Regions from separate parts of the Lysinibacillus sp. FSL R5-0849 genome, predicted to be linked through region 2. Evidence: a T-box and tRNA genes for the amino acid it is inferred to sense, from the RefSeq annotation. Region 2 holds a T-box; the other regions hold tRNA genes.
The links. A T-box is a leader RNA that pairs with one kind of tRNA and senses whether it is charged. The one in region 2 lies ahead of argS (arginine--tRNA ligase), so its partner is inferred to be a tRNA-Arg.

Region 1: it has a tRNA-Arg gene. The T-box ahead of argS (arginine--tRNA ligase) is inferred to sense a tRNA for this amino acid. The anticodon was not compared.
Region 3: it has a tRNA-Arg gene. The T-box ahead of argS (arginine--tRNA ligase) is inferred to sense a tRNA for this amino acid. The anticodon was not compared.

Annotation. Positions count from the first base shown of each region.
Region 1 covers NZ_CP152004.1:4,209,872-4,220,543, reverse strand. The annotation lists gene MKY80_RS20885 (PP2C family protein-serine/threonine phosphatase) at 1-23, shown strand, start outside; gene MKY80_RS20880 (STAS domain-containing protein) at 74-406, shown strand; gene rsbW (anti-sigma B factor RsbW) at 406-876, shown strand; gene sigB (RNA polymerase sigma factor SigB) at 854-1,639, shown strand; gene MKY80_RS20865 (Tex family protein) at 1,783-3,954, shown strand; gene MKY80_RS20860 (SprT family protein) at 4,022-4,480, shown strand; tRNA gene MKY80_RS20855 (tRNA-Asn) at 4,572-4,648, shown strand; tRNA gene MKY80_RS20850 (tRNA-Glu) at 4,650-4,721, shown strand; tRNA gene MKY80_RS20845 (tRNA-Asp) at 4,751-4,826, shown strand; tRNA gene MKY80_RS20840 (tRNA-Gln) at 4,832-4,906, shown strand; tRNA gene MKY80_RS20835 (tRNA-Lys) at 4,922-4,994, shown strand; tRNA gene MKY80_RS20830 (tRNA-Leu) at 5,061-5,146, shown strand; tRNA gene MKY80_RS20825 (tRNA-Arg) at 5,177-5,253, shown strand; tRNA gene MKY80_RS20820 (tRNA-Gly) at 5,271-5,344, shown strand; rRNA gene MKY80_RS20815 (16S ribosomal RNA) at 5,542-7,093, shown strand; rRNA gene MKY80_RS20810 (23S ribosomal RNA) at 7,327-10,254, shown strand; rRNA gene rrf (5S ribosomal RNA) at 10,441-10,556, shown strand; gene MKY80_RS20800 (alanine/glycine:cation symporter family protein) at 10,601-10,672, opposite strand, start outside.
Region 2 covers NZ_CP152004.1:2,233,384-2,244,055, forward strand. The annotation lists gene MKY80_RS10975 (DUF2691 family protein) at 1-416, opposite strand, end outside; gene MKY80_RS10980 (copper amine oxidase N-terminal domain-containing protein) at 591-1,739, shown strand; gene MKY80_RS10985 (hypothetical protein) at 1,889-2,089, opposite strand; gene MKY80_RS10990 (FAD-dependent oxidoreductase) at 2,676-4,562, shown strand; gene MKY80_RS10995 (MFS transporter) at 4,575-5,768, opposite strand; gene MKY80_RS11000 (metalloregulator ArsR/SmtB family transcription factor) at 5,887-6,186, opposite strand; T-box leader at 6,291-6,510, shown strand; gene argS (arginine--tRNA ligase) at 6,556-8,229, shown strand; gene MKY80_RS11010 (MFS transporter) at 8,339-9,514, shown strand; gene MKY80_RS11015 (hypothetical protein) at 9,770-10,672, shown strand, end outside.
Region 3 covers NZ_CP152004.1:114,678-125,349, forward strand. The annotation lists rRNA gene MKY80_RS00555 (23S ribosomal RNA) at 1-1,241, shown strand, start outside; rRNA gene rrf (5S ribosomal RNA) at 1,358-1,473, shown strand; tRNA gene MKY80_RS00565 (tRNA-Val) at 1,484-1,556, shown strand; tRNA gene MKY80_RS00570 (tRNA-Thr) at 1,563-1,638, shown strand; tRNA gene MKY80_RS00575 (tRNA-Lys) at 1,647-1,722, shown strand; tRNA gene MKY80_RS00580 (tRNA-Leu) at 1,746-1,830, shown strand; tRNA gene MKY80_RS00585 (tRNA-Gly) at 1,867-1,941, shown strand; tRNA gene MKY80_RS00590 (tRNA-Leu) at 1,947-2,035, shown strand; tRNA gene MKY80_RS00595 (tRNA-Arg) at 2,044-2,120, shown strand; tRNA gene MKY80_RS00600 (tRNA-Pro) at 2,130-2,206, shown strand; tRNA gene MKY80_RS00605 (tRNA-Ala) at 2,222-2,297, shown strand; rRNA gene MKY80_RS00610 (16S ribosomal RNA) at 2,448-3,999, shown strand; tRNA gene MKY80_RS00615 (tRNA-Ile) at 4,093-4,169, shown strand; tRNA gene MKY80_RS00620 (tRNA-Ala) at 4,182-4,257, shown strand; rRNA gene MKY80_RS00625 (23S ribosomal RNA) at 4,471-7,398, shown strand; rRNA gene rrf (5S ribosomal RNA) at 7,585-7,700, shown strand; gene MKY80_RS00635 (LytTR family DNA-binding domain-containing protein) at 7,792-8,463, opposite strand; gene aceA (isocitrate lyase) at 8,678-9,961, shown strand; gene aceB (malate synthase A) at 10,065-10,672, shown strand, end outside.

The sequences.
Region 1 (10,672 bases), 2.0 Mb from region 2:
TAAAAAATAGGTTTACGTTTTAATGAAACAGGGAACAGAAAATAGTCTAATAAATATGGTGGAGGTGTGCTATATGGACGTTACAATACATTTTAAAGAAATTGATCATAAATTATTTGGCTTTGTAGAAGGTGAAATTGATACGTTTACGGCATCAGGATTACGTGAAGAATTGGAAGCTGTAAAGATTACAGAAGGATTGGAAATTGAACTCGATTTATCAAAGGTAAATTACATGGATAGTACAGGACTCGGGATTTTTGTTGCCTTTTATAAAAGAACATTACGTGAAAATGGCAAAGTGAAGCTCGTTGGTTTATCGACTAGATTACAAAGATTGTTTGAAATTACAGGACTGAGTGATTTGATGGATATCGAAACTGATAAAAAGGTGGAATTAAGATAATGAAGGAATTTGACTATATTGAAATTAGAGTTCCTGCTAAACCGCAATTTGTCAGTGTTATTCGGTTAACTGTCTCTGGCTTAGCAAGCAGGATTGGCTTTAATTATGATGATATCGAAGACTTGAAAATTGCTGCAAGTGAGGCTGTCACTAATGTCGTGCATCACGCTTATAAAGAAGATGAAGAAGGCGAAATCGTCATCGGATGTGCGTTATACGACAATAAAATGGAATTGATGATTGCTGACTACGGTAATAGTTTTAATTTCGAGGAGATTAAAACTAAGATTGGACCGTACCATCCTGAGGAAAATATTGCAGGGCTAAGAGAAGGTGGGTTAGGGCTTTATTTAATGGAAACTTTGATGGATGAGGTGATGATCAATAACGATGGTGGCGTAACTGTCTTTATGACAAAGTATGTCACTAGGGAGCAGGTGGAAAAAAATGTCGAAAGAATCACTACATAAATCTTCATCCAAAGAAGATGTATTAAAGTGGATTGAATTGTACCAATCAACGGAGGATGATGAAGCGCAAACGAATTTAGTGATTCATTATCGATATCTAGTTGAGTCAATAGCACGTAAGTATTCGAATGGTAAATCTTATTATGATGATATTGTTCAAGTAGGGATGCTGGGTTTATTAGGTGCAATTAGACGTTTTGATCCAAATGTTGGCCGTAGTTTTGAAGCATTTGCTGTACCAACAATTGTTGGAGAAATCAAGCGCTTTTTACGTGATAAAACATGGGATGTTCATGTGCCTAGACGCATAAAAGAAATTGGGCCGAGAATCAAATCTACGGTGGAGGCGCTGACTATTGAATTGCAGCGTTCTCCATCCATTCAAGAAATTGCCGAGCGTTTAGATGTAGCGGAGGAAGAAGTATTAGAGGCTATGGAAATGAGCCGTAGTTATCAAGCTCTTTCTATGGATCATTCAATAGAGTCAGATTCAGATGGTAGCACCGTAACACTATTCGATATTTTGGGTAGGGAAGACGATGGCTATGAAATGACTGATAAACGAATGATTGTTTCCGAGGCAATGGTTGTTTTGAATGAAAGAGAAAAACAAATCATTCAGCTTACATATTTAGAGCAACTAAGTCAAAAAGAAGCTGGAGAACAATTAGGGATTTCTCAAATGCATGTATCTAGAATACAAAGAAAAGCAATCAAGAAATTACAAGAGGCTATTCTAGCAAGTGGCGGTGTGTCGCTCTAATCCATCAATGGGTGTGCTGTGAATCATACTAAACACCTTTTAAATGTTTGAAAATAGTCTACTCATATTCGTTTGAGTAGACTATTTTTTTGCATTTTTAGTAAAGTGTAATGGTAAAATGAAAAGAAAAAGGTAGTGATGGTGTGGAACAAAAGCAAATGTTACAGCTCATTGCAAAAGATGTAGCGGTTAAACCAGGGCAAGTTGATGCTGTTATTAAATTATTAGAAGAAGGAAATACAGTTCCGTTTATTGCGCGTTATCGAAAAGAAGTAACGGGATCTCTGGATGAGGTGCAAATTAAAGCTGTAGAGGATCGTTATCACTACATACAGCAGCTCGAACAACGGAAAGAAGAGGTTATTCGATTAATCCAAGAGCAAGATAAGCTTACACCAGAATTAGAAAAATCTATTCTTTCAGCAACAGTACTACAGCGTGTAGAGGATTTATATAGACCTTACAAGCAAAAGCGTCGTACTAAGGCTACTATTGCAAAAGAAAAGGGCTTAGAACCACTGGCAGATCTTTTAGTAGCTTTTAGTCATGATCCACTAGAGCAACTAGCTATTAAATTCGTCGATAATGATCAAGTAGCTAATACTGAAGACGCGCTAGCAGGAGCGAGAGATATTTTAGCAGAACGCTTTGCTGATGATGCTGCTATTCGTGAGACAATTCGTACGTATTCATTGAAAGATGGCGTACTTGTAACGAGTGTGAAAAATGCAGAAATAGATGAGAAAAATGTATTTGAAATGTACTACGAGTATGAGGAGCCTGTTAATCGAATTGTTCCGCATCGTATTCTAGCGATAAATCGTGGGGAAAAAGAAGATGTTTTAAAAGTTTCGATTCATGTTCCGGTGGATCGCGTATTGATGATCATGTGGAAAGAATGGATACCAGCAACGGGAACATCTCCTGCTATTGCTGAAGTGAAGCTAGCTATCGAAGATTCGTACAAGCGTTTAATTCAACCTTCTATAGAAAGAGAAATACGTAATGAGCTTACTGAAAAAGCAGAAACACAGGCTATTCATATTTTCTCTGCAAACTTACGTAATCTACTATTACAACCACCTATGAAAGGCAAATATGTCTTGGGCGTTGACCCAGCTTATCGTACCGGTTGTAAATTAGCAGTTGTCGATGAAACTGGGAAAATGCTAGAGGTTACCGCTATCTATCCACATCCACCTAAACCAGATGTGGCAAAATCGAAAGCTGTTGTAAAAGCAATCTTAGCAAAATACCCAATTAGTATAATTGCTATTGGTAATGGGACAGCCTCCCGTGAAACAGAACAATTCATTGTTGATGTATTAAACGAGCTGCCTACGGACGTAGCCTACGTTATTGTTAATGAAGCGGGAGCATCTGTGTACTCAGCATCGGATATTGCTCGGGCTGAATTCCCTGATTTACAGGTTGAGCAACGAAGTGCTGTGTCTATTGCCCGACGCTTACAAGATCCTTTATCAGAGCTAGTGAAGATTGAACCAAAAGCAGTTGGAGTGGGGCAGTATCAGCATGATGTTTCTCAAAAGAAATTAAATGAATCATTAACATTTATAGTAGAAACAGCAGTTAACCAAGTGGGAGTTGATGTAAACACGGCCTCTTCATCACTTTTACAATACGTTTCTGGTTTATCTAAAACAGTTGCAGAAAATATCGTGAAGGTTAGAGAAGAGAATGGTCAATTCACTACCCGTGTACAATTAAAGAAAATTCCAAGATTGGGTGCGAAAACTTATGAGCAAGCCATTGGTTTCTTACGTATCTCTGAGGCAAAAAATCCATTTGATTCTACAGGTATCCACCCTGAAAGCTATCATCTTGCAGAACAGATTTTAGGAGAGGCAAAGATCGATAAAAAAGAACTTGGAACGAAGAAGGCGGAGGAAGCTATTGCTGCTTTGGATATTCAACAATTAAGTGGAGTACTAGAGATTGGTGTTGTAACGATTCAAGATATTGTAGATACTTTGATGAAGCCAAGCCGTGATCCACGTGATGCGTTCCCACAGCCATTGCTGAAAACAGATGTATTGAAAATGGAAGATTTAAAAGTTGGTATGGAGCTACAGGGAACTGTGCGAAATGTAGTAGACTTTGGAGCTTTTGTTGATATTGGTGTGAAGCAAGATGGACTTGTGCACATTTCAAAACTTCAAAATAAACGCATTAAACATCCATTAGAAGTTGTGGCGTTAGGAGATATTGTAACCGTTTGGGTTGAACAGATTGATGTTAGTAAAGGGCGGATTTCTTTAACAATGCTTCCTCCTAAAAATCAATTATTAGATTGAGTAATAAATTTTTACCACGCTGTGCATACTACACAGTGTGGTATTCTTGTTGTTGGAGGTGATCAAGTTGGACAATGAGGAACTACAACAGCTTGTATGTCGAATTTCTTTGGAAAGTTTTCAAAAACCATTTATACACCAAGCTTATTTTAATGGAAGGTTACGTTCAACGGGCGGGCGATATCTTTTACAAACGCACAATATTGAGATCAATCCATATGCTTTTGAATTATATGGTATTAAGGAAATTCAAGGCATTGTACTTCATGAACTGTGTCATTACCATTTACATATTGAAGGTAAGGGGTATCAGCATCGGGATAAAGAATTCAGGGAACTATTAAATAAAGTAAAGGCACCTCGTTTCTGTTCAGCGTTACATACTTCTAAATCATCTATAAAAAAACAACGACGCTACACCTATACATGTACTAATTGCCAGCAATTATATGTAAGAAAAATTAAAATGAATGTTGAAAAGTACTGTTGTAGCAAGTGTTTGGGCAGGCTTAAATTATTAGAGTAAAAAAATATTAAAAAAAGATTGACGTATTGTTGAGTTATCCCTATAATAGTAAAAGTCGACAAGATAACGACGACAACATAACACTCATTATTCCGAAGTAGCTCAGTTGGTAGTAGCACCTGACTGTTAATCAGGTTGTCGCAGGTTCGAGTCCTGCCTTCGGAGCCATGGCCCCTTGGTCAAGTGGTTAAGACACCGCCCTTTCACGGCGGTAACACGGGTTCGAATCCCGTAGGGGTCATTTTCATAATTTACTTTGCAAATAATATTGGTCCCGTGGTGTAGCGGTTAACATGCCTGCCTGTCACGCAGGAGATCGCCGGTTCGATCCCGGTCGGGACCGCCACTTATTGGGGTATAGCCAAGCGGTAAGGCAACGGATTTTGATTCCGTCATGCCTAGGTTCGAATCCTAGTACCCCAGCCATTCATTTCTTAATTTGAGCCATTAGCTCAGTTGGTAGAGCATCTGACTTTTAATCAGAGGGTCGAAGGTTCGAGTCCTTCATGGCTCATCTCTTTTAAGAAAAAGGTTGACTTTCTATTGATGTATAGTATAATAAGAAAGTTACTAATTGAATGCGGTCGTGGCGGAACGGCAGACGCGCTAGGTTGAGGGCCTAGTGGGGGCAACCCCGTGGAGGTTCAAGTCCTCTCGGCCGCACCAAAGTCAATTACAAAGTTAATTAATTCATATGCGCCCGTAGCTCAATTGGATAGAGCGTCTGACTACGGATCAGAAGGTTGTGGGTTCGACTCCTGCCGGGCGCGCCATATTTTTTAAAAATAATGCGGGTGTAGTTTAATGGTAAAACCTCAGCCTTCCAAGCTGATGTCGTGAGTTCGATTCTCATCACCCGCTCCAAAAAAAGTGTTGACAACCTCTTGGTTGTTTGATAAGATTAAATAGTTGTCTGATTCGACAACGTTATGAACCTTGAAAACTGAACAAGCAAAACGTAATCAATAAAGTTTTAAGTAGCTAGTTTAGCTAGTGAACGAAACAAAATTTCGGACATCAAAATTGATGCCAGCAAAACAATTTGAGCTAATCAAATTTCTTTTATGGAGAGTTTGATCCTGGCTCAGGACGAACGCTGGCGGCGTGCCTAATACATGCAAGTCGAGCGAACAGAGAAGGAGCTTGCTCCTTCGACGTTAGCGGCGGACGGGTGAGTAACACGTGGGCAACCTACCTTATAGTTTGGGATAACTCCGGGAAACCGGGGCTAATACCGAATAATCTGTTTCACCTCATGGTGAAACACTGAAAGACGGTTTCGGCTGTCGCTATAGGATGGGCCCGCGGCGCATTAGCTAGTTGGTGAGGTAACGGCTCACCAAGGCGACGATGCGTAGCCGACCTGAGAGGGTGATCGGCCACACTGGGACTGAGACACGGCCCAGACTCCTACGGGAGGCAGCAGTAGGGAATCTTCCACAATGGGCGAAAGCCTGATGGAGCAACGCCGCGTGAGTGAAGAAGGATTTCGGTTCGTAAAACTCTGTTGTAAGGGAAGAACAAGTACAGTAGTAACTGGCTGTACCTTGACGGTACCTTATTAGAAAGCCACGGCTAACTACGTGCCAGCAGCCGCGGTAATACGTAGGTGGCAAGCGTTGTCCGGAATTATTGGGCGTAAAGCGCGCGCAGGTGGTTTCTTAAGTCTGATGTGAAAGCCCACGGCTCAACCGTGGAGGGTCATTGGAAACTGGGAGACTTGAGTGCAGAAGAGGATAGTGGAATTCCAAGTGTAGCGGTGAAATGCGTAGAGATTTGGAGGAACACCAGTGGCGAAGGCGACTATCTGGTCTGTAACTGACACTGAGGCGCGAAAGCGTGGGGAGCAAACAGGATTAGATACCCTGGTAGTCCACGCCGTAAACGATGAGTGCTAAGTGTTAGGGGGTTTCCGCCCCTTAGTGCTGCAGCTAACGCATTAAGCACTCCGCCTGGGGAGTACGGTCGCAAGACTGAAACTCAAAGGAATTGACGGGGGCCCGCACAAGCGGTGGAGCATGTGGTTTAATTCGAAGCAACGCGAAGAACCTTACCAGGTCTTGACATCCCGTTGACCACTGTAGAGATATAGTTTCCCCTTCGGGGGCAACGGTGACAGGTGGTGCATGGTTGTCGTCAGCTCGTGTCGTGAGATGTTGGGTTAAGTCCCGCAACGAGCGCAACCCTTGATCTTAGTTGCCATCATTTAGTTGGGCACTCTAAGGTGACTGCCGGTGACAAACCGGAGGAAGGTGGGGATGACGTCAAATCATCATGCCCCTTATGACCTGGGCTACACACGTGCTACAATGGACGATACAAACGGTTGCCAACTCGCGAGAGGGAGCTAATCCGATAAAGTCGTTCTCAGTTCGGATTGTAGGCTGCAACTCGCCTACATGAAGCCGGAATCGCTAGTAATCGCGGATCAGCATGCCGCGGTGAATACGTTCCCGGGCCTTGTACACACCGCCCGTCACACCACGAGAGTTTGTAACACCCGAAGTCGGTGAGGTAACCTTTTGGAGCCAGCCGCCGAAGGTGGGATAGATGATTGGGGTGAAGTCGTAACAAGGTAGCCGTATCGGAAGGTGCGGCTGGATCACCTCCTTTCTAAGGATATTTTCGGAATACAAACCTTGGGTTTGTAAGATTACGTTTTGCGTTCAGTTTTGAAGGTTCATTCTTCTGAATGAAATACTTCAAAACTTGTTCTTTGAAAACTGGATAAAACGACATTGAAATAGTAACAAACACATTTATTTTTTAAGTTTTTTATAGGCTTAATAACATTAAAAGGTTTCAAGACACGAGCAGTTAAATGCGATGTGTATTGAAAGCTGATAGGTTAAGTTATTAAGGGCGCACGGCGAATGCCTTGGCACTAGGAGCCGAAGAAGGACGGCACTAACACCGATATGCTTCGGGGAGCTGTAAGTGAGCTTTGATCCGGAGATTTCCGAATGGGGGAACCCACTACGTTTAATCGCGTAGTATCTTGACGTGAATACATAGCGTCTTGAAGGCAGACCCAGGGAACTGAAACATCTAAGTACCTGGAGGAAGAGAAAGAAAAATCGATTCCCTGAGTAGCGGCGAGCGAAACGGGAAGAGCCCAAACCAAGAGGCTTGCCTCTTGGGGTTGTAGGACACTCAATACGGAGTTACAAAAGAGCGAGTTAGATGAAGCGACTTGGAAAGGTCCGCCAGAGCAGGTAAAAGCCCTGTAGTCGAAAGTTCGTTCCCTCCTGAGTGGATCCTGAGTACGGCGGAACACGTGAAATTCCGTCGGAATCCGGGAGGACCATCTCCCAAGGCTAAATACTACCTAGTGACCGATAGTGAACCAGTACCGTGAGGGAAAGGTGAAAAGCACCCCGGAAGGGGAGTGAAAGAGATCCTGAAACCGTGTGCCTACAAGTAGTTAGAGCCCGTTAATGGGTGATAGCGTGCCTTTTGTAGAATGAACCGGCGAGTTACGATTACGTGCGAGGTTAAGCTTTAGAAGGCGGAGCCGCAGCGAAAGCGAGTCTGAATAGGGCGAAATAGTACGTGGTCGTAGACCCGAAACCAGGTGATCTACCCATGTCCAGGGTGAAGGTAAGGTAACACTTACTGGAGGCCCGAACCCACGCACGTTGAAAAGTGCGGGGATGAGGTGTGGGTAGCGGAGAAATTCCAATCGAACTTGGAGATAGCTGGTTCTCTCCGAAATAGCTTTAGGGCTAGCCTCGTGATGAGAATACTGGAGGTAGAGCACTGTTTGGACTAGGGGGCCATCCCGGTTTACCGAATTCAGACAAACTCCGAATGCCAGATATTTATACACGGGAGTCAGACTGCGAGTGATAAGATCCGTAGTCAAAAGGGAAACAGCCCAGACCACCAGCTAAGGTCCCAAAGTAATCGTTAAGTGGAAAAGGATGTGGCGTTGCACAGACAACCAGGATGTTGGCTTAGAAGCAGCCATCATTTAAAGAGTGCGTAATAGCTCACTGGTCGAGTGACGCTGCGCCGAAAATGTATCGGGGCTAAACGATTCACCGAAGCTGTGGATTGACATCTACGATGTCAGTGGTAGGAGAGCGTTCTAAGTGCGTTGAAGTCAGACCGGAAGGACTGGTGGAGCGCTTAGAAGTGAGAATGCCGGTATGAGTAGCGAAAGACGGGTGAGAATCCCGTCCACCGTATGACTAAGGTTTCCTGAGGAAGGCTCGTCCGCTCAGGGTTAGTCGGGACCTAAGCCGAGGCCGATAGGCGTAGGCGATGGACAACAGGTTGATATTCCTGTACCACCTCCTCACCGTTTGAGAAATGGGGGGACGCAGTAGGATAGGGTAAGCGCGCTGTTGGTTATGCGCGTCCAAGCAGTAAGGCGTGTGTGTAGGCAAATCCGCACACTGTAACGTTGAGCTGTGATGGCGAGTCCGTATGGACGAAGTTCCTGATTTCACACTGCCAAGAAAAGCCTCTATCGAGGTGAGAGGTGCCCGTACCGCAAACCGACACAGGTAGTCGAGGAGAGAATCCTAAGGTGTGCGAGAGAACTCTCGTTAAGGAACTCGGCAAAATGACCCCGTAACTTCGGGAGAAGGGGTGCTCTTGAGCGTGCAAGCGCATGAGAGCCGCAGTGAATAGGCCCAGGCGACTGTTTAGCAAAAACACAGGTCTCTGCAAAACCGTAAGGTGACGTATAGGGGCTGACGCCTGCCCGGTGCTGGAAGGTTAAGAGGAGTGGTTAGCGCAAGCGAAGCTGCGAATTGAAGCCCCAGTAAACGGCGGCCGTAACTATAACGGTCCTAAGGTAGCGAAATTCCTTGTCGGGTAAGTTCCGACCCGCACGAAAGGCGTAACGATCTGGGCACTGTCTCAACGAGAGACTCGGTGAAATTATAGTACCTGTGAAGATGCAGGTTACCCGCGACAGGACGGAAAGACCCCGTGGAGCTTTACTGTAGCCTGATATTGAATTTTGGTACAACTTGTACAGGATAGGTAGGAGCCAGAGATCTCGGAGCGCCAGCTTCGAAGGAGGCGTCGGTGGGATACTACCCTGGTTGTATTGAAATTCTAACCCATGCCCCTTAGCGGGGCAGGAGACAGTGTCAGGCGGACAGTTTGACTGGGGCGGTCGCCTCCTAAAAGGTAACGGAGGCGCCCAAAGGTTCCCTCAGAATGGTTGGAAATCATTCGTAGAGTGTAAAGGCACAAGGGAGCTTGACTGCGAGACCTACAAGTCGAGCAGGGTCGAAAGACGGGCTTAGTGATCCGGTGGTTCCGCATGGAAGGGCCATCGCTCAACGGATAAAAGCTACCCCGGGGATAACAGGCTTATCTCCCCCAAGAGTCCACATCGACGGGGAGGTTTGGCACCTCGATGTCGGCTCATCGCATCCTGGGGCTGTAGTCGGTCCCAAGGGTTGGGCTGTTCGCCCATTAAAGCGGTACGCGAGCTGGGTTCAGAACGTCGTGAGACAGTTCGGTCCCTATCCGTCGTGGGCGTAGGAAATTTGAGAGGAGCTGTCCTTAGTACGAGAGGACCGGGATGGACACACCGCTGGTGTACCAGTTGTCTTGCCAAAGGCATCGCTGGGTAGCTATGTGTGGACGGGATAAGTGCTGAAAGCATCTAAGCATGAAGCCCCCCTCAAGATGAGATTTCCCATTACGCAAGTAAGTAAGATCCCTCAAAGACGATGAGGTAGATAGGTTCGAGGTGGAAGTGTGGTGACACATGGAGCTGACGAATACTAATCGATCGAGGACTTAACCAAAATGTTTGAACCATTCAATGAACCGTTTATCCAGTTTTGAAAGAATAATTTCTTTTATGAAGGGTTTCAAGATACGAGTAGTTCGAGGAAGCAATGGAGAGAGGGAAGGAGCGTACTCAAGTACGTGACTGACTGAACGACAGAAGCTGACGAAGAAATGCGATGTATATTGAAAGCCGAAAATAGTCTAGTGATGATGGCAAAGAGGTCACACCCGTTCCCATACCGAACACGGAAGTTAAGCTCTTTAGCGCCGATGGTAGTTGGGGGCTTCCCCCTGTGAGAGTAGGACGTCGCTAGGCAATAAAAACAGTCAGCTGTGTGCTGACTGTTTTTTTATTTCTATTCATTTCTTTTTATGCCTATTGCTATATTCTATCCAGAATTCGGCATTTTTAATTCCGACTTCTCTTGGATC
Region 2 (10,672 bases):
TAGTTAATATTAGTGTAATGAAAACTTTTTGCACGTTCGAAAAGTTTATGAGTAATTGACTCATCTTTTGAAAAAATTGAGACATAGCATGAATCTATAATTAAAAGTGCAAGTTCACAAGTGCTCTTTAAAAAATCGTCATAACTTTTAATTTCTACTACCTCTTCCATATTAGGAAAAGCCTTTAGATCCGTAAATATTAAATAATATTCTTTAGTTGAAATATATTCTAAGAATGATGGACCATTTAAACTAACACTGTGGGGGAATAAATCTGAACCAAGTGTTCCTTTTTCTATTTTGTAAGACTCTCCAGGACCTATTGACCAATACCAAGAAGGATCAATGATATTTGAAAAAATATCAGATAAAAACTTGCCATACTCATTATTAATCTCGAAAGAAATACCTCGCATTTTAACATCCTTTCTTCAAACTACTAATTTTATTATAAAACAAAAAAATCTATCAATTACAAAATGTAATTCACTGGGCAACTCTCAATAGAAAAGTGTATAATTTAGCTTATATTGGAAAATGCAGACGTCTATGCATACCTAAAATAAGCAAATCATGTAGGGGAGTATAAAATGAGGATAAAAATTATCATAACAGTAGTCATTTGTTTATGGATGTTGCCATTTAGTCAAACAGCGCAGGCAGCAAATCTTAGTGAACATTATCATGATATTACAGACAATGATCTTCATAACAGTATCATTATGTCGCCTGAAAGCTCAAAGGCATTTGTCAATGGTAATATGGTTTCTGCAGTACAGCCACTTATCAAAGATGGAAGAACCTTAGTGCCACTTCGCTTTATTTCTGAAGGGTTTGGCGCAAAAGTCGATTTCAATGCTAAAAACAATACTATAACTATTAAAAATTCTGATAAAATCATAACCTTGAAAATCGGAAACAAGGCTATTGATGTGAATGGCCACTCGATTCAAATGGACGTTGCGGCTAACCTTCATCATAATTCTACCTATATTCCTTTAAGATATATAGGGGAGGCTTTTGATAAGAAAGTAGTTTATTTAAAAAATGAAAACCTACAACCTTATAGTTTGATTATGATTAGGGATGTAAAGGCAGCGGAGCTTGAAAATCTTAAACTTGTCCGCATTTGTGAATGGCTATTTCAGGGGAAATCAATTGTCTATAGCGATCGTTTTATGGCAGTGATCCAAGAGAAGGGTCAATTATTCTATAGCAATTATTTTTCTGATTTTGAACCATTTGTTTATAAGGAATTTGTTGAGGATAAAAATATCATCAAATTAGGGGATATTTGGATTAAAACAGATATGGGCAATTTTTATATGGACTACGCCTATAACACTACAAGAGAATTTATTTTATATTATGTGGATGGACAATCCATTTCAAGAGTAGCCGTAGAAAAAGCACCGATTAAAGCTGTAAAACCTTATGAGAATAATGTCTATTATCTAACGAGATATGAGCGTGGTATTGTAAATGCTCATGAAACGAGTAATTTAAAATCTGCAACACGAACAAATGGCCAATGGGTTACTGATTATTTAGGCAAGCCAGGGTTTTATTATGGTTTTGATACGATAGGCAATTCATATAACTGGAAAATAAATGATAACGGCATCTATATTTTTGGTTATAATAGATTTGGGAATTTAAGCTCAGATGATAGAAAAAAAACTTTTGGAAATTACAGGGTAGACGTAAAGGGGCATAATCATGAGGTATTACACCCTTAAAGTTTGCGTATTCATGATACAGTTGGCTGGTTTAGGTTCTGTAGTGTACGGATCCTGAGCTAGTCAATTTTTGCTTACTAGGTTTGTTATGATTGGAATGGGGGCATGGCCATTTGTTTGATTTTACTTTCCGGCACTTACATGTTCTATTATTTGCGTTGCTTTTTAATATAAAAAATAAACCAAATATAATATATGATTACAACTAGTGACAAACCTAATGAAACATATTTATTTTGCTCATTGGGCAAAATAATAATAGAAATAATAGCTAATATAAAGGCGGGGAATACCGTGTAAAACCAGATTCGCACTGCTTTATTTTTAAAAGAAACTTCAAATCGATCCATACAAGCACCTCATTTATTGATCCTAAAGACCATTGTTTGGATAGTTGGAAATGATTTCCTAATAGAAAATATACCATAGTAAAATAAAAAATAGAAGTAAAATGGTAGGGTGACGGATAAAACTAGCTCATTAAGGTTATCGATAAATATCTTTTCTCCTGTAACTTTATTTGAAGTTGATGCGTCTACTTAGTAGTGTATTTAACTATTTTTGAAAAAGAATAGTAAATTCACATCATTTACCAAAGGGTTTTTAGTTGCTTGTCGACAAAAATATAGATTAAAATGATTCTGACTGTTTTTTTATCAGGAACAATGTATCCTGATTATCTACTTGTGCCCGCAAGCACATCCCCGTTTTGACTGCTTACTATAAGTGATGAAACAAACCTTGTCTGCAAATAGGAAAAATATCCCGATTCTTTATGTGATGGAATACACGATAATTTCATAGAAAAATACTGTAGAAAATGATATGCCTTATGGTCGTAGGCAAAAAATCAATAGGACATTCAGCTCTTTCAAGTGGCAGAAATGATGATAAAATAAACATGTTATTGGAAATATTAACTATCGGAGGTATATTATGGGTAAAGGCTTATTGTGGACAGCCACTGCTATCTTAGTAGTTTTACTTGGGTTTGGAAGCTACTATTTTATCAAAGAAATAACAAACTCTATGGCATACAATAAATTAGTGGATGAGTATAAAAAGCCAGTACCAATTAACAATATAGAGTCTGAATATGATGTAATTGTCATTGGTGGTGAGCCTGAGGGTGTCGCTGCTGCGGTTGCTTCAGCACGTAATGGGGCTAAAACATTATTGGTAGAAAAACGTGAAGAATTGGGTGGATTATTTACATATGGGATGTTGAATTTTCTAGATATTCCACGTGATGGTCATAATAACTCCATCAGTGAAGGTATTTTTAAAGAATGGCATGAGCTAGTGAGAGGCAATGATGCTTTTGGTATCGTCGGAGCTAAAGCAGCGTTTAAAAAGCTGATTGATGAGGAACCCAATTTAACATTGTCGGTGCAAACGGAAGTTGTCAAAGCGAATCTTCAACAACAGCAACTAACGTCTGTTGAGCTAAAAAATGAATACGGTACATATGTCGTTAAAGGAAAATCATTCATAGATGCTACACAGGATGCGGATTTTGCTACGATGTCTAAAGTTCCTTTCTTCGTTGGTGGTGAAGATATAGGGATAAAGGATAAACGCATGGCTGTAACATTAATGCTTCACTTGAAAAATGTTGATTGGGATCAAGTAAAAAAAGCGGCGAAGTCAGATGTATTTGGCGGGGCTAACTTGAATCATACCGTTATGTGGGGCTTTACCAAGCTTCATGATGAATATACACCTTTACAAGAAGGTACAAGATTAAGAGGGTTAAATTTAGCGCGAGTGGATGATGAATATTTTATTAATGCCTTACAAATTTTTGGTATTGATGGCTTAAATGATCATTCGAAGCAGGCGGCCATTGCTGCTGGTAAAAAAGAAACATTGCATGTACTTAAATATTTACAGGAAAACTTCCCTGGATTTGAAAAAGCAGAAATTGTCAGCTTCCCAGAAGAGCTTTATGTACGAGAAACAAGACATATCTGGGCGGAATATCAATTACCAATGTCCGATATTTGGCAAAACCGAGATCATTGGGATAGCATTGGGATTGCTTCTTATCCTGTAGATGTGCAGGCTCAAACACCCCATGATTATGGCTATGTTATTTCTGCACCAAAGCAATATGCGATTCCTTTCCGATCTCTAGTACCAAAGGATATCGATGGTTTACTTGTTGTAGGACGATCTGCAGGTTATTCATCTTTAGCAGCGGGAAGTGCCCGTATTGTTCCAACCGGTATGGTGACTGGGGAAGCGGCAGGGACAGCGGCAGCACTGGCTCTTCAACAAGATGTTACTTTTAGAGAAATGAGCAAGGATAAAAAATTAATTGCTACGTTAAGAGAGCAGTTGGATAAACAAGGTGCCTATATCGATTCATTTTCTGTGGACTATCCTTATCAGGGCGAATGGTATGATGAAGCCATTCAATCGTTAATTAACTATGGACTTGTAGTGGGCGGTTATGATAATGATTTAAAGGTCGACAGTAAAGCAACGAAAATTAAGTTTGCTAAAATGTTTAAAGAAAGTATGATTCGTGCCGGCGGAGAGAGTACAGCCGATAAGAAAGATAAGCTGGAGATTGTCATAAATAAGGTATATAGCACGGGTGATGAAGCTATTACGCGAGATGAGCTGGCGCAATATTTGGCAGATGTGCTTATCGATGAATCGACTGGAACAAGCTGGGAAAGCTTAATTGATCAAGAAATTGTTACTGAAAAAGTAGCTAAAAAAGTGAAAGACAATAAGCAACTGAAGTTAAAAGAGATGTATGCCATCATGGCAGATGTCATTCATTATATAGAAAAAGAACGTTCCTCTAAATGAGGAGCGTTTTTTTTAATGTGGATCGTTTGAATGCCGTCTGTAACTCATGAAGGTGAATGCAGATGCAATCAGTGCCAACGTTGCTGCTGCCCAGGCAAGATATTCTAGACTCCCTGAATTAATGACAAAGCCTCCTATGGCAGCGCCTAATGCTATCCCCACATTGACGGCTACTGGCGTTAATGAGGAAGCAAAATCTTTGGCTGATGGAGAATACTCTTCTGCTAAATCCATGAAATATAGCTGAATTGTCGCGTTTACGGCATAAAGTATAACAGCCATTAACAGGATACTTAAAATTCCTAGCCAAAGGGAGGACATTGTAAAATAAAAGGAAAATAAGATGAATGCTTGAATGATAAAAATATAACGTAATTTACTTAATCCGTTTCTCTGTGCAATTTTACCTGCTAAAACATTACTAAAAATAGAAAAGAAACCATAGATCAGAAGGACAATGGCTATGTATTTTGTCGGAACACCAAGTTTATTTTCTAAAATAGGCGTAATAAATGTATAGATTGTGTATGTTCCAGCAATGGTGAAAATAGGAATTAAAAATGCAAGTATAACTTTAGGATGCTTTAATAAGGACAATTGATCGGATAGCGATCCATTCTCACCACTTAAACGTTTAGGTAACACAAACATGCTTATGATAAATGCAACGCCCCCTAAGAAGGCAGTTAACCAGAATGTCATATGCCAATTACTCCATTGTCCTATCATTGTTCCTAATGGTACACCCATGACATTGGCAATGGTAAAGCCGGCAAATATCGAAGCAATGATAGTGGATCTTTTTTCTTTTGGAATGACCGTATTAGCAATGGACATAGATAGAGCTGTTAAAACACCACTGACAACAGCGGTCGTAATTCTAGAGCCCATTAGCACAACATAAGTGCTAGATAAAGCACTAATTATATTTCCAAGGATGAAAATGGCAATTAATACTAACATAAGTGGATATTTCGGAAATCTACTGACAAAGCCTGTTACAATGGGGGTGCCTATTGCATAGGCAATGGCGAATCCAGAAACCAATGTGCCTGCTGTAGCAATCGAGATCCCTATAGATGTAGAAACCTCAGTTAATAGCCCTACAATTACAAATTCACTTGTCCCCATGACGAAAGTAAGCAAAATAAGCGTAAATGCTAAAATCTTATGCTTTTTACTAAGCGTTTGTTCTTCATGAACCATTGTATATTGATACCTCCTTATATTTATATATCGAGAATTATCGATATATTAGATGTAATATCGGACCCTATATCTATTTATCGTGAATATTCGATATAATGATTGAATAGAAACCCACTTAATCATTTTGGGTTTCTGATACTAAAAACATTGCAATTTCTTGGACAGTTTCTTCTTTTAATTTGTAATACGTCCATTGACCATGACGAAAAGATTCAAGGAGACCAGCTTTTTGCATCATAGTTAAATAGTGAGAAACGGTCGATTGAGAAGTTTTTGCTTTTTCCTGAATATCCCCTACACAAACGCCTCCTTCAATACTCACTTTTGGAAAATGCTTCTCAGGTTCCTTCAACCACTGTAAGATGTTTAGCCTTGTCTCGTTTGATAACGCTTTAAAAATTTCAATAGGTTCCATGTCTCGATGATATATCGAATTATCTCGATATGTCAATGATTAATTTTATACAAAAAATTATTGACGTCAAGAAAGGACTCCTGTAGAATATGTCAAAATCATAGAAAAATTCGATGATAAAGAGAGTAATTGATGGGACAACTGGAAAGCGAGTTAGGGATGGTGTGAGCCTAATACAGAAACCATGAATGAAGCGCACTTTGGAGAAGGTTCTCGAACTACTAGTAGAGAATAGCGGGGCGTCACCTCGTTAACAATGGAAAGTGGTCATTATGAATGGCAACTAGAGTGGTACCACGGGATTACTATGCTCTCGTCTCTAATTATAGAGGCGGGGGCTTTTTTTATTGAAAATGGAGGAGGATATACATGAATAAACAAATTGCAAACAGTATTGCTGAAATTTTAAAGCAACAGCTAACAGCTCAAGACGTGGAACAATTGCTAGAAAAACCAAAAAGTTTAGAAGTTGGCGATGTGGCATTTCCATGCTTCACCTTGGCTAAAATATGGAAGAAGCCACCTCAACAAATTGCTGCGGAAATAGCGAACCAATTGCAAAATGAGATGATCCATCAGGTGCAATCCGTTGGTGGCTATGTCAACATCTTTTTAAATCAAGCAACAGTAACGCAACAAGTGTTGGGCCTTATTATGCAGGAACAACAAAATTTTGGTACGAATCAAAATGAAATGGGAAGTGTCGTCCTCGACTTTTCTTCGCCCAATATTGCTAAACCGTTCTCTATGGGGCATTTACGTTCAACCGTCATTGGGAATGCCTTGGCAAATATTGCAGTTAAAAATGGTTACCAGGCTATTCGTATTAATCATTTAGGGGACTGGGGCACCCAATTTGGCAAGCTTATCGTTGCGTATCAAAATTGGGGTGATAAGGAAGCCATTACAGCATCTCCTATTGAGGAATTATTAAAGATTTATGTTAAATTTCATACGATGGCCGAACAAGATCCTACATTAAATGAAATGGCTCGCGCCGCATTTAAAGCATTAGAGGATGGTGATTCAGAGGCGTTAGCATTGTGGCAATGGTTCCGCGATGTATCGTTAGATGAATTTCAGGCTATTTATCAGCTGCTAGGTATCAATTTTGATGAATATACAGGAGAAGCCTTTTACAATGATAAAATGACAGAGGTTGTGACAGAGCTACAAAGCAAAGGACTCCTAATCGAATCAGAGGGTGCTTTTGTAGTAGAGATAGAGGGAATGCCTCCTTGTTTAATAACAAAAACAGATGGCGCCACGCTTTATGCAACTCGTGATTTAGCGGCTGCCTTTTACCGACAGCAACAGTATCAACCGAACAAAATTTTCTATGTAGTTGGCAATGAACAAACGCTCCATTTTAAACAATTATTTCAGGTGATTGAAAAGATGGGGTATAGTTGGGCAAAAGATTTACAGCATGTACCGTTTGGGATGATGCTTAAAGATGGTAAGAAAATGTCCACACGTAAAGGTAAAGTGGTGTTATTAGCGGATGTGCTAGCCGAGGCGATTGCCACAGCTAAGCGCAATATAGAAGACAAAAACCCTTATTTACAGCAGAAAGAGAGAGTAGCGCAGCAAGTAGGAGTTGGAGCGGTTATCTTTAATGACCTAAAATATCATCGTTTAAACGATATTGAATTCTCCATCGAGCAAATGATGAATTTCGAAGGGGAAACAGGGCCTTATGTACAGTATACCTATGCTCGTATTTGCTCTATCTTGGCAAAAGGCGATGTGCCCTCTCACATAAAGACATTTGCTCCATTAGGGCAGCATGCTTGGCCAATCATTTTATTATTGGAACAATTTCCGAAGGTTGTGGACACCGCTTTTAATCAGGCAGATCCATCCATTATCGCAAAATATGCTTTACAGCTAGCACGTTTATTAAATAAATATTACGCTCATCAAAAAATATTAACCGATGATGCCCAGCAAGCTTCACGTCTAGCGCTTTGTCATTGTGTGGCGATAGTGTTAAAAGAGTCATTAGCTTTATTGGGCATTGAGTCGCCAGAAAATATGTAGTGAACGGTCGCATATTGAAAGCATTGACCATTTATAGAATACATGGTAAAAGGATAGAATAATAAAAGAAAATTCTTCCATTGACTGGCAGCAGAGGGGATTAAATCAAATGGGTAAAAAACAATGGACTGTTTCACTGATTTTAGTCGTAATAAGTATATTCTTTGTAGCACTTAATATGAGACCCGCAGTAACGGGAATTGGGCCACTCTATAATGTCCTCATGACAAACTTACAGGTTTCCAATACGAGTATGAGCTTTCTCACATCTATCCCAGTTTTTTGCATGGGTTTATTTGCTTCGATTGCTGTACCATTTCAGCGTAAGCTTGGAACAAAATTAGCAATCGTGCTGTTAATGGTTATACTCATCTTCGCAAATGGGCTACGCTTTTTCCAAGAAAGCTATCTTTTATTAGTTGTCACTAGTTTTGCGGCAGGCTTGGCTATTGCGATGATTGGGCCTATATTAAATGCATTTATTAAGAAAAAATTCCCTCAACGCTTTACAATTGTTATTGGTATTTATTCATTTGGCATCGGCATTGGTGCGACATTAAGTGCAGCATTAACAGTGAGCTTTTATCAATATTTTGATAATCAGTGGACAGTTGCACTGGGCATGTGGGCCTTACTTGCTATGGTCGCCCTTATTCTATGGAGCTGGGCAATTCCGAAAGAACAAGGAGCAGATGGTGAAGAATTAGCTAAAAATGAACCGGCGCGTAATCCTTGGGTAACTGGGCGCGCTTGGTCAATTTTATTGTATTTTGGCTTACAAACCTCACTGTTTTTCTCTATGATGTCGTGGCTTACACCTCTTTTACAGGACAAAGGAATGACGCTTAAGGATGCGAGTATGATGCTGACGTTTATGTCTATTGTACAAATGATTGGGAATATTGCTGTGCCGATGCTTATGGAGAAATGGACTAATCGATTAGCATGGGCAGTGGCATTAGGCTGTTTAGGGCTGATAGGCTTTACATTATTATGGCTTTTATCAGGTATTTATTTGTGGTTGGCCGTATTGATAATCGGCATTGTTCTAAGTGGGCTATTTCCGATCGGCCTGCTGTTACCGCTTGATGAAGCTAGAAATGATCAGGAAGCCAACAGCTGGTCATCGATGGTATTTTCAGGTGGCTTTATGCTAAGTGCAATCATTCCTGTTTTGATTGGCGTTTGCTATGACATGACAGGTAACCATACATGGACGTATGTGATCTTTCTAGCATTAATGCTAGGAATAATCGCGACAACAGGGCTACTGCGAAAAAATTAATTCAAGAAGGCATGCCATTCAAAACGCATGTCTTTTTTTTGTCAAAAATATTTTGAAGGCCTAAAATCCATCCATTTTCACAGCAAATCAGAGAATCCATAAATTTTAATAGGTAGAATGAAATAGAACTAAAGCGATTGCTCTATTTTACTACTAGATAAATTCAAATAATAATATTATGTAAACTTGAAACATCCTAAGACCTTGATTATGATAGACAAGAGAGATAGTTGAAAAGAAAGTTTTGGTGAAGGTATGTATAAAAAGATGCTCGTTTTAGGAGCGGCTACAATACTAATGACAAGTTGTGACAGTCAAATAGGTGCAGGCTGGTTTCAAGCAGAAAAAGCAGAGATGCCAACAAAAACAGTGGCCAAGCAAGAAGAAAAGATAGTGCCTGAGGTCAAAGTGATAGGTGAGCATGGAGTTGGTGCAGGCATTATTATTCAGCAAAAGGATGATGAGCTTTATATTTTAACAAATGGCGCACTAGTGGCCTCAAAGCCAACTGCCCTTGTGCAAATTGGTCCGGATAAGCTAGTGGCAACTAATGTTCATTTTATGTCAACGGCACATAATGTTGCACTTTTGCAGGTGACCTATAAAGCGAATGTAAAAGTACCTAAAATGTATGAGGGGGAGCTCGATCAGCTATCAGTTTATGTGAATGGCTTACCTTATACGATTCAAAAATACGATGATAAAATTGCTGCTTATTATATTGATACAGATGAAAAGCTACCTTTGGGAAGCCCCGTGATGGAGGCGGAAAACGGAGCAATTGTCGGTCTTTATTTTAACCGGCAGCAGCAAGGTGAAGCACAACCATACATATTGCCGATAAAGGAAATTCAACCGTTTATGCAGAAGTGGTTAAAGGAAGGCATGAAGGCGAGTGTACGCCTATCGCAATCAAAAAATTTATATCCTTATATTGAACAGGGTGATCAAGAAGCCGTACAGCAAGCCATCGACCAATATGGTGAAAATATATTTGCGTATAATATAGATGAAATCAATCTTTTTTTAGATACATTCCATAAGCATTTAAAAGGCGCTGTCACTATTCAAGATGCAAGTGTTATGGAGCCGATTGTTGGATCAGAAGATTTGCAAGACACTTTGGCAGGTATGGTTGCCTACTATGCCTCCAAACAC
Region 3 (10,672 bases), 2.1 Mb from region 2:
GGTGTGCGAGAGAACTCTCGTTAAGGAACTCGGCAAAATGACCCCGTAACTTCGGGAGAAGGGGTGCTCTTGAGCGTGCAAGCGCATGAGAGCCGCAGTGAATAGGCCCAGGCGACTGTTTAGCAAAAACACAGGTCTCTGCAAAACCGTAAGGTGACGTATAGGGGCTGACGCCTGCCCGGTGCTGGAAGGTTAAGAGGAGTGGTTAGCGCAAGCGAAGCTGCGAATTGAAGCCCCAGTAAACGGCGGCCGTAACTATAACGGTCCTAAGGTAGCGAAATTCCTTGTCGGGTAAGTTCCGACCCGCACGAAAGGCGTAACGATCTGGGCACTGTCTCAACGAGAGACTCGGTGAAATTATAGTACCTGTGAAGATGCAGGTTACCCGCGACAGGACGGAAAGACCCCGTGGAGCTTTACTGTAGCCTGATATTGAATTTTGGTACAACTTGTACAGGATAGGTAGGAGCCAGAGATCTCGGAGCGCCAGCTTCGAAGGAGGCGTCGGTGGGATACTACCCTGGTTGTATTGAAATTCTAACCCATGCCCCTTAGCGGGGCAGGAGACAGTGTCAGGCGGACAGTTTGACTGGGGCGGTCGCCTCCTAAAAGGTAACGGAGGCGCCCAAAGGTTCCCTCAGAATGGTTGGAAATCATTCGTAGAGTGTAAAGGCACAAGGGAGCTTGACTGCGAGACCTACAAGTCGAGCAGGGTCGAAAGACGGGCTTAGTGATCCGGTGGTTCCGCATGGAAGGGCCATCGCTCAACGGATAAAAGCTACCCCGGGGATAACAGGCTTATCTCCCCCAAGAGTCCACATCGACGGGGAGGTTTGGCACCTCGATGTCGGCTCATCGCATCCTGGGGCTGTAGTCGGTCCCAAGGGTTGGGCTGTTCGCCCATTAAAGCGGTACGCGAGCTGGGTTCAGAACGTCGTGAGACAGTTCGGTCCCTATCCGTCGTGGGCGTAGGAAATTTGAGAGGAGCTGTCCTTAGTACGAGAGGACCGGGATGGACACACCGCTGGTGTACCAGTTGTCTTGCCAAAGGCATCGCTGGGTAGCTATGTGTGGACGGGATAAGTGCTGAAAGCATCTAAGCATGAAGCCCCCCTCAAGATGAGATTTCCCATTACGCAAGTAAGTAAGATCCCTCAAAGACGATGAGGTAGATAGGTTCGAGGTGGAAGTGTGGTGACACATGGAGCTGACGAATACTAATCGATCGAGGACTTAACCAAAAATGTTTGAAACCTTCAATGAACCGTTTATCCAGTTTTGAAAGAATAAAAAAGTTTTTAAAAAACTTGCATTTTATAACTACATATGTTATAATAAATCTTGTCTTTTGAATAAGTCTAGTGATGATGGCAAAGAGGTCACACCCGTTCCCATACCGAACACGGAAGTTAAGCTCTTTAGCGCCGATGGTAGTTGGGGGATTCCCCCTGTGAGAGTAGGACGTCGCTAGGCATAATACCCAGGAGGATTAGCTCAGCTGGGAGAGCATCTGCCTTACAAGCAGAGGGTCGGCGGTTCGAGCCCGTCATCCTCCATCATTTGCCGGTTTAGCTCAGCAGGTAGAGCAACTGACTTGTAATCAGTAGGTCGTGGGTTCGATTCCTATAGCCGGCACCATTTCAGACGAGCCATTAGCTCAGTTGGTAGAGCATCTGACTTTTAATCAGAGGGTCGAAGGTTCGAGTCCTTCATGGCTCACCATTTATAAGTACCAACCATATTAAGCGGGTGTGGCGGAATTGGCAGACGCACTAGACTTAGGATCTAGCGCCGCAAGGCGTGGGGGTTCGACTCCCTTCACCCGCACCATTTTTCAATATGCCAGATAAAAAAACTTATGCACATGCGGAAGTAGTTCAGTGGTAGAACACCACCTTGCCAAGGTGGGGGTCGCGAGTTCGAACCTCGTCTTCCGCTCCAAATGTGCCGGGGTGGCGGAACTGGCAGACGCACAGGACTTAAAATCCTGCGGTAGGTGACTACCGTACCGGTTCGATTCCGGTCCTCGGCACCATTTTATATGCGCCCGTAGCTCAATTGGATAGAGCGTCTGACTACGGATCAGAAGGTTATGGGTTCGACTCCTGTCGGGCGCGCCATAAAACGAACGGGAAGTAGCTCAGCTTGGTAGAGCACTTGGTTTGGGACCAAGGGGTCGCAGGTTCGAATCCTGTCTTCCCGACCATTTCCAAAAAAATATGGGGCCTTAGCTCAGCTGGGAGAGCGCCTGCCTTGCACGCAGGAGGTCAGCGGTTCGATCCCGCTAGGCTCCACCATTCAACTTATTTAACTAAATGAACCTTGAAAACTGAACAAGCAAAACGTAATCAATAAAGTTTTAAGTAACTAGCTTAGCTAGTGAACAAAACAAAATTTTGGACATCAAAATTGATGCCAGCAAAACAATTTGAGCTAATCAAATTTCTTTTATGGAGAGTTTGATCCTGGCTCAGGACGAACGCTGGCGGCGTGCCTAATACATGCAAGTCGAGCGAACAGAGAAGGAGCTTGCTCCTTCGACGTTAGCGGCGGACGGGTGAGTAACACGTGGGCAACCTACCTTATAGTTTGGGATAACTCCGGGAAACCGGGGCTAATACCGAATAATCTGTTTCACCTCATGGTGAAACACTGAAAGACGGTTTCGGCTGTCGCTATAGGATGGGCCCGCGGCGCATTAGCTAGTTGGTGAGGTAACGGCTCACCAAGGCGACGATGCGTAGCCGACCTGAGAGGGTGATCGGCCACACTGGGACTGAGACACGGCCCAGACTCCTACGGGAGGCAGCAGTAGGGAATCTTCCACAATGGGCGAAAGCCTGATGGAGCAACGCCGCGTGAGTGAAGAAGGATTTCGGTTCGTAAAACTCTGTTGTAAGGGAAGAACAAGTACAGTAGTAACTGGCTGTACCTTGACGGTACCTTATTAGAAAGCCACGGCTAACTACGTGCCAGCAGCCGCGGTAATACGTAGGTGGCAAGCGTTGTCCGGAATTATTGGGCGTAAAGCGCGCGCAGGTGGTTTCTTAAGTCTGATGTGAAAGCCCACGGCTCAACCGTGGAGGGTCATTGGAAACTGGGAGACTTGAGTGCAGAAGAGGATAGTGGAATTCCAAGTGTAGCGGTGAAATGCGTAGAGATTTGGAGGAACACCAGTGGCGAAGGCGACTATCTGGTCTGTAACTGACACTGAGGCGCGAAAGCGTGGGGAGCAAACAGGATTAGATACCCTGGTAGTCCACGCCGTAAACGATGAGTGCTAAGTGTTAGGGGGTTTCCGCCCCTTAGTGCTGCAGCTAACGCATTAAGCACTCCGCCTGGGGAGTACGGTCGCAAGACTGAAACTCAAAGGAATTGACGGGGGCCCGCACAAGCGGTGGAGCATGTGGTTTAATTCGAAGCAACGCGAAGAACCTTACCAGGTCTTGACATCCCGTTGACCACTGTAGAGATATAGTTTCCCCTTCGGGGGCAACGGTGACAGGTGGTGCATGGTTGTCGTCAGCTCGTGTCGTGAGATGTTGGGTTAAGTCCCGCAACGAGCGCAACCCTTGATCTTAGTTGCCATCATTTAGTTGGGCACTCTAAGGTGACTGCCGGTGACAAACCGGAGGAAGGTGGGGATGACGTCAAATCATCATGCCCCTTATGACCTGGGCTACACACGTGCTACAATGGACGATACAAACGGTTGCCAACTCGCGAGAGGGAGCTAATCCGATAAAGTCGTTCTCAGTTCGGATTGTAGGCTGCAACTCGCCTACATGAAGCCGGAATCGCTAGTAATCGCGGATCAGCATGCCGCGGTGAATACGTTCCCGGGCCTTGTACACACCGCCCGTCACACCACGAGAGTTTGTAACACCCGAAGTCGGTGAGGTAACCTTTTGGAGCCAGCCGCCGAAGGTGGGATAGATGATTGGGGTGAAGTCGTAACAAGGTAGCCGTATCGGAAGGTGCGGCTGGATCACCTCCTTTCTAAGGATATTTTCGGAATACAAACCTTGGGTTTGTAAGATTACGTTTTGCGTTCAGTTTTGAAGGTTTATTAATAATATAAAACTTCCAAGAGGGCCTATAGCTCAGCTGGTTAGAGCGCACGCCTGATAAGCGTGAGGTCGATGGTTCGAGTCCATTTAGGCCCACCATATATACCTCTTGGGGCCTTAGCTCAGCTGGGAGAGCGCCTGCCTTGCACGCAGGAGGTCAGCGGTTCGATCCCGCTAGGCTCCACCAAACTTGTTCTTTGAAAACTGGATAAAACGACATTGAAATTGTAACAAACACATTTATTTTTTAAGTTTTTTTATAGGCTTAATAACATTAAAAGATTTCAAGACACGAGCAATTCTAGGAAGCAATCGAGTAAATGAAGGAGCGTACTTCAGTACGTGACTGATTGAACGAGTGAAGCTGACAACGAAATGTGATGTGTATTGGAAGCTGATAGGTTAAGTTATTAAGGGCGCACGGCGAATGCCTTGGCACTAGGAGCCGAAGAAGGACGGCACTAACACCGATATGCTTCGGGGAGCTGTAAGTGAGCTTTGATCCGGAGATTTCCGAATGGGGGAACCCACTACGTTTAATCGCGTAGTATCTTGACGTGAATACATAGCGTCTTGAAGGCAGACCCAGGGAACTGAAACATCTAAGTACCTGGAGGAAGAGAAAGAAAAATCGATTCCCTGAGTAGCGGCGAGCGAAACGGGAAGAGCCCAAACCAAGAGGCTTGCCTCTTGGGGTTGTAGGACACTCAATACGGAGTTACAAAAGAGCGAGTTAGATGAAGCGACTTGGAAAGGTCCGCCAGAGCAGGTAAAAGCCCTGTAGTCGAAAGTTCGTTCCCTCCTGAGTGGATCCTGAGTACGGCGGAACACGTGAAATTCCGTCGGAATCCGGGAGGACCATCTCCCAAGGCTAAATACTACCTAGTGACCGATAGTGAACCAGTACCGTGAGGGAAAGGTGAAAAGCACCCCGGAAGGGGAGTGAAAGAGATCCTGAAACCGTGTGCCTACAAGTAGTTAGAGCCCGTTAATGGGTGATAGCGTGCCTTTTGTAGAATGAACCGGCGAGTTACGATTACGTGCGAGGTTAAGCTTTAGAAGGCGGAGCCGCAGCGAAAGCGAGTCTGAATAGGGCGAAATAGTACGTGGTCGTAGACCCGAAACCAGGTGATCTACCCATGTCCAGGGTGAAGGTAAGGTAACACTTACTGGAGGCCCGAACCCACGCACGTTGAAAAGTGCGGGGATGAGGTGTGGGTAGCGGAGAAATTCCAATCGAACTTGGAGATAGCTGGTTCTCTCCGAAATAGCTTTAGGGCTAGCCTCGTGATGAGAATACTGGAGGTAGAGCACTGTTTGGACTAGGGGGCCATCCCGGTTTACCGAATTCAGACAAACTCCGAATGCCAGATATTTATACACGGGAGTCAGACTGCGAGTGATAAGATCCGTAGTCAAAAGGGAAACAGCCCAGACCACCAGCTAAGGTCCCAAAGTAATCGTTAAGTGGAAAAGGATGTGGCGTTGCACAGACAACCAGGATGTTGGCTTAGAAGCAGCCATCATTTAAAGAGTGCGTAATAGCTCACTGGTCGAGTGACGCTGCGCCGAAAATGTATCGGGGCTAAACGATTCACCGAAGCTGTGGATTGACATCTACGATGTCAGTGGTAGGAGAGCGTTCTAAGTGCGTTGAAGTCAGACCGGAAGGACTGGTGGAGCGCTTAGAAGTGAGAATGCCGGTATGAGTAGCGAAAGACGGGTGAGAATCCCGTCCACCGTATGACTAAGGTTTCCTGAGGAAGGCTCGTCCGCTCAGGGTTAGTCGGGACCTAAGCCGAGGCCGATAGGCGTAGGCGATGGACAACAGGTTGATATTCCTGTACCACCTCCTCACCGTTTGAGAAATGGGGGGACGCAGTAGGATAGGGCAAGCGCGCTGTTGGTTATGCGCGTCCAAGCAGTAAGGCGTGTGTGTAGGCAAATCCGCACACTGTAACGTTGAGCTGTGATGGCGAGTCCGTATGGACGAAGTTCCTGATTTCACACTGCCAAGAAAAGCCTCTATCGAGGTGAGAGGTGCCCGTACCGCAAACCGACACAGGTAGTCGAGGAGAGAATCCTAAGGTGTGCGAGAGAACTCTCGTTAAGGAACTCGGCAAAATGACCCCGTAACTTCGGGAGAAGGGGTGCTCTTGAGCGTGCAAGCGCATGAGAGCCGCAGTGAATAGGCCCAGGCGACTGTTTAGCAAAAACACAGGTCTCTGCAAAACCGTAAGGTGACGTATAGGGGCTGACGCCTGCCCGGTGCTGGAAGGTTAAGAGGAGTGGTTAGCGCAAGCGAAGCTGCGAATTGAAGCCCCAGTAAACGGCGGCCGTAACTATAACGGTCCTAAGGTAGCGAAATTCCTTGTCGGGTAAGTTCCGACCCGCACGAAAGGCGTAACGATCTGGGCACTGTCTCAACGAGAGACTCGGTGAAATTATAGTACCTGTGAAGATGCAGGTTACCCGCGACAGGACGGAAAGACCCCGTGGAGCTTTACTGTAGCCTGATATTGAATTTTGGTACAACTTGTACAGGATAGGTAGGAGCCAGAGATCTCGGAGCGCCAGCTTCGAAGGAGGCGTCGGTGGGATACTACCCTGGTTGTATTGAAATTCTAACCCATGCCCCTTAGCGGGGCAGGAGACAGTGTCAGGCGGACAGTTTGACTGGGGCGGTCGCCTCCTAAAAGGTAACGGAGGCGCCCAAAGGTTCCCTCAGAATGGTTGGAAATCATTCGTAGAGTGTAAAGGCACAAGGGAGCTTGACTGCGAGACCTACAAGTCGAGCAGGGTCGAAAGACGGGCTTAGTGATCCGGTGGTTCCGCATGGAAGGGCCATCGCTCAACGGATAAAAGCTACCCCGGGGATAACAGGCTTATCTCCCCCAAGAGTCCACATCGACGGGGAGGTTTGGCACCTCGATGTCGGCTCATCGCATCCTGGGGCTGTAGTCGGTCCCAAGGGTTGGGCTGTTCGCCCATTAAAGCGGTACGCGAGCTGGGTTCAGAACGTCGTGAGACAGTTCGGTCCCTATCCGTCGTGGGCGTAGGAAATTTGAGAGGAGCTGTCCTTAGTACGAGAGGACCGGGATGGACACACCGCTGGTGTACCAGTTGTCTTGCCAAAGGCATCGCTGGGTAGCTATGTGTGGACGGGATAAGTGCTGAAAGCATCTAAGCATGAAGCCCCCCTCAAGATGAGATTTCCCATTACGCAAGTAAGTAAGATCCCTCAAAGACGATGAGGTAGATAGGTTCGAGGTGGAAGTGTGGTGACACATGGAGCTGACGAATACTAATCGATCGAGGACTTAACCAAAAAGTTTGAAACATTCAATGAACCGTTTATCCAGTTTTGAAAGAATAATTTCTTTTATGAAGGGTTTCAAGATACGAGTAGTTCGAGGAAGCAATGGAGAGAGGGAAGGAGCGTACTCAAGTACGTGACTGACTGAACGACAGCAGCTGACGAAGAAATGCTATGTATATTGAAAGCCGAAAATAGTCTAGTGATGATGGCAAAGAGGTCACACCCGTTCCCATACCGAACACGGAAGTTAAGCTCTTTAGCGCCGATGGTAGTTGGGGGCTTCCCCCTGTGAGAGTAGGACGTCGCTAGGCACTAGAAAGACCAGAGAATCTTTTCTCTGGTCTTTTTTCGTTTTCAACAGAAAAAATTAAAGCTGTCTCTGGAGTAAGACAGCTAATATATTTAAAACTTAAGCGCACTTCTCAAGTTATTGATATATGATTGACTCACTGGTAATTCACTACCATCCATTAATGTAATAATAAAGTTTGATGTCAAATCACGCGCCATTTTTTTTATAAAATAAATATTTACGATATAGGATCTATGAATACGAATAAAGTATGATGGTAATCTTATTTCAAGTTCTTTAAGGGTGATGCTCGTTTTAAATTGTTCGCGCTCTACATAAAACCATGTCTTTTTTTGAAGACTTTCAATATGCGATACTTTATTAATGGCTACAGGATTCCATTCTTCATCTTGTTTTCCTGTTATAAACTCAAATGGTTCTGTCTTTTTAGTAGTGAAAGTAGATGGCAGTATGACTACTAGAGCTGCTGGTTCATCCTGAATGAGTATCGGATAGCCGATACCGTAAAAGGGTGTATCGCATGACAAATTATCTAAAATTGTTTCTGTTTTTTTCTGTGTGCGCAATACTTGATCGGCAATACTTCCAGGTAACACTTGTTGACCCATTTCTAAATGGATACTCGGATGCCCTGGTTGAATAAAGATATAAGAATTATTAACGGCAATTGCAATGGATGAATCAGTAGGAATCCAATCGCTCAACATTGAAATATATTGTTCTGAAATATCTTTTGCACATGATTTTAATTCATTGTTCATTGTGAATATCCCCCTTGTTTGTAAATAACCATCCAAATTTCGTCGCAAAAAAGGATAGCTTTGTCATAAAAATTTGGTCTTTTATCAAAAAATAATGAAAATTCAAATACTCTGTTATATATTAATTTACAACAAATAAACCTGTTATGGAACAGTGGTTTAAAAGTTTTTTAACAGAGTATATTGTACACAAAGGGGAAGGTGGAATTTCAATATGTCAACTCGTCAAGAAAGAATCGGAGCTTTAGAGAAACAATGGGCTGAAAACCCTCGCTGGGCTGGTATTGAACGCACATATTCGGCTGAAGAGGTTATTAAACTACAAGGTACTGTAGTAATTGAACAAACTTTGGCAAAAAAAGGTGCTACTCGACTATGGAATTCATTACATGAGGAGCCGTTTATTAATGCATTGGGGGCATTAACGGGGAATCAGGCGGTACAGCAAGTTAAAGCTGGACTCAAAGCTATCTATCTATCAGGCTGGCAAGTAGCTGCGGATGCAAACCTTTCGGGTCAAATGTATCCAGATCAATCACTATACCCAGCCAATTCTGTACCAGCAGTAGTTAAACGAATTAATCAAGCACTTCAACGTGCAGATCAAATTGATCATGCTGAAGGACGTGTCGACCAATTTGACTGGTTTGCTCCAATTGTAGCAGATGCAGAGGCAGGTTTTGGAGGACCTCTTAATGTATTTGAGCTTGTTAAAGGCATGGTGGAAGCAGGGGCAGCTGGTGTTCACCTTGAAGATCAGTTAGCTTCAGAGAAGAAATGTGGTCATCTAGGCGGTAAAGTTTTACTTCCAACACAAAACGCTGTACGTAATTTAGTAGCTGCGAGATTAGCGGCTGACGTTATGGGTGTTGATACAATTCTTATCGCTCGTACAGATGCTGATGCTGCGGATATGGTTACTTCAGATATCGACCCACGTGATGCAGAGTTTATTACTGGTGAACGTACTCCTGAAGGTTTCTTCCGTACAAAGGCAGGCATCAAACAAGCAATTGCTCGTGGCTTAGCTTACGCACCATACGCTGATTTAATTTGGTGTGAAACTTCTAAACCATCTCTTGAGGAAGCTCGTGAATTTGCAGAAGCTATTCATGCGGAATTCCCAGGTAAAATGCTTGCATACAACTGCTCACCTTCATTTAACTGGAAAGCAAATCTTTCAGAAGAGGAAATTGCAGAGTATCAGCGTGAGCTTGGTAAGCTAGGTTATAAATTCCAGTTTGTTACTTTAGCAGGATTCCATGCATTAAACCACTCTATGTTTGAGTTGGCACATGATTATAAAGATAATGGTATGGCTGCATATTCTAAGCTACAGCAAGCTGAGTTTGCTTCCGAATCTAAAGGCTATACAGCGACACGCCATCAACGCGAGGTAGGTACTGGATACTTTGATGAAATTTCTCAAGTTATTTCAGGTGGTACTTCTTCAACAACGGCAATGGCTGGATCGACAGAAACTGAACAGTTCGTATAAAAAATACGTGTTTTCCTAAATTCATAATCATAGAGTAGTCTCCTCCGCTCCTCCTAAAGCGGAGGAAGACAAAACTAAAATCGCAAAGGTGGGTAAACAACTAATGAAACAAGCAACGACAGGTAAGCTTAAAATTGTTGGAGAACAAAATGAGCATACAAATGAAATTTTAACGCCTGAAGCTCTTGAGTTTGTTCTTGCCCTGCACGAGAAATTTGATGCTCGCCGTAAAGAGTTATTGAATGCTCGTCAGAAACGCCAAAAGCGTCTAGATGCGGGAGAGAAACTAGATTTCTTACCTGGAACAAAGCATATTCGTGAAGGTGATTGGTCAATTGCACCTCTTCCACAAGATTTGCAGGATCGGCGTGTTGAAATTACTGGGCCGGTTGACCGTAAAATGGTTATTAATGCTTTAAACTCTGGAGCAAAGATGTTTATGGCTTGCTTTGAGGATGCTTCTTCTCCAACATGGGAAAATATGATTGGTGGTCAAATTAATATGCGTGATGCTATTAATAAGACGATTGAGTTTACACAAGCATCTAATGGAAAAACGTATAAACTAAATGCTGAAACAGCCGTGTTACTAGTTCGTCCTAGAGGCTTACACCTGCTTGAAAAGCATGTACTTGTTCATGATGAACCGATTTCTGGAAGTTTCTTCGACTTTGGTTTGTATCTATTCCATAATGCAAAAAATGCACTGGC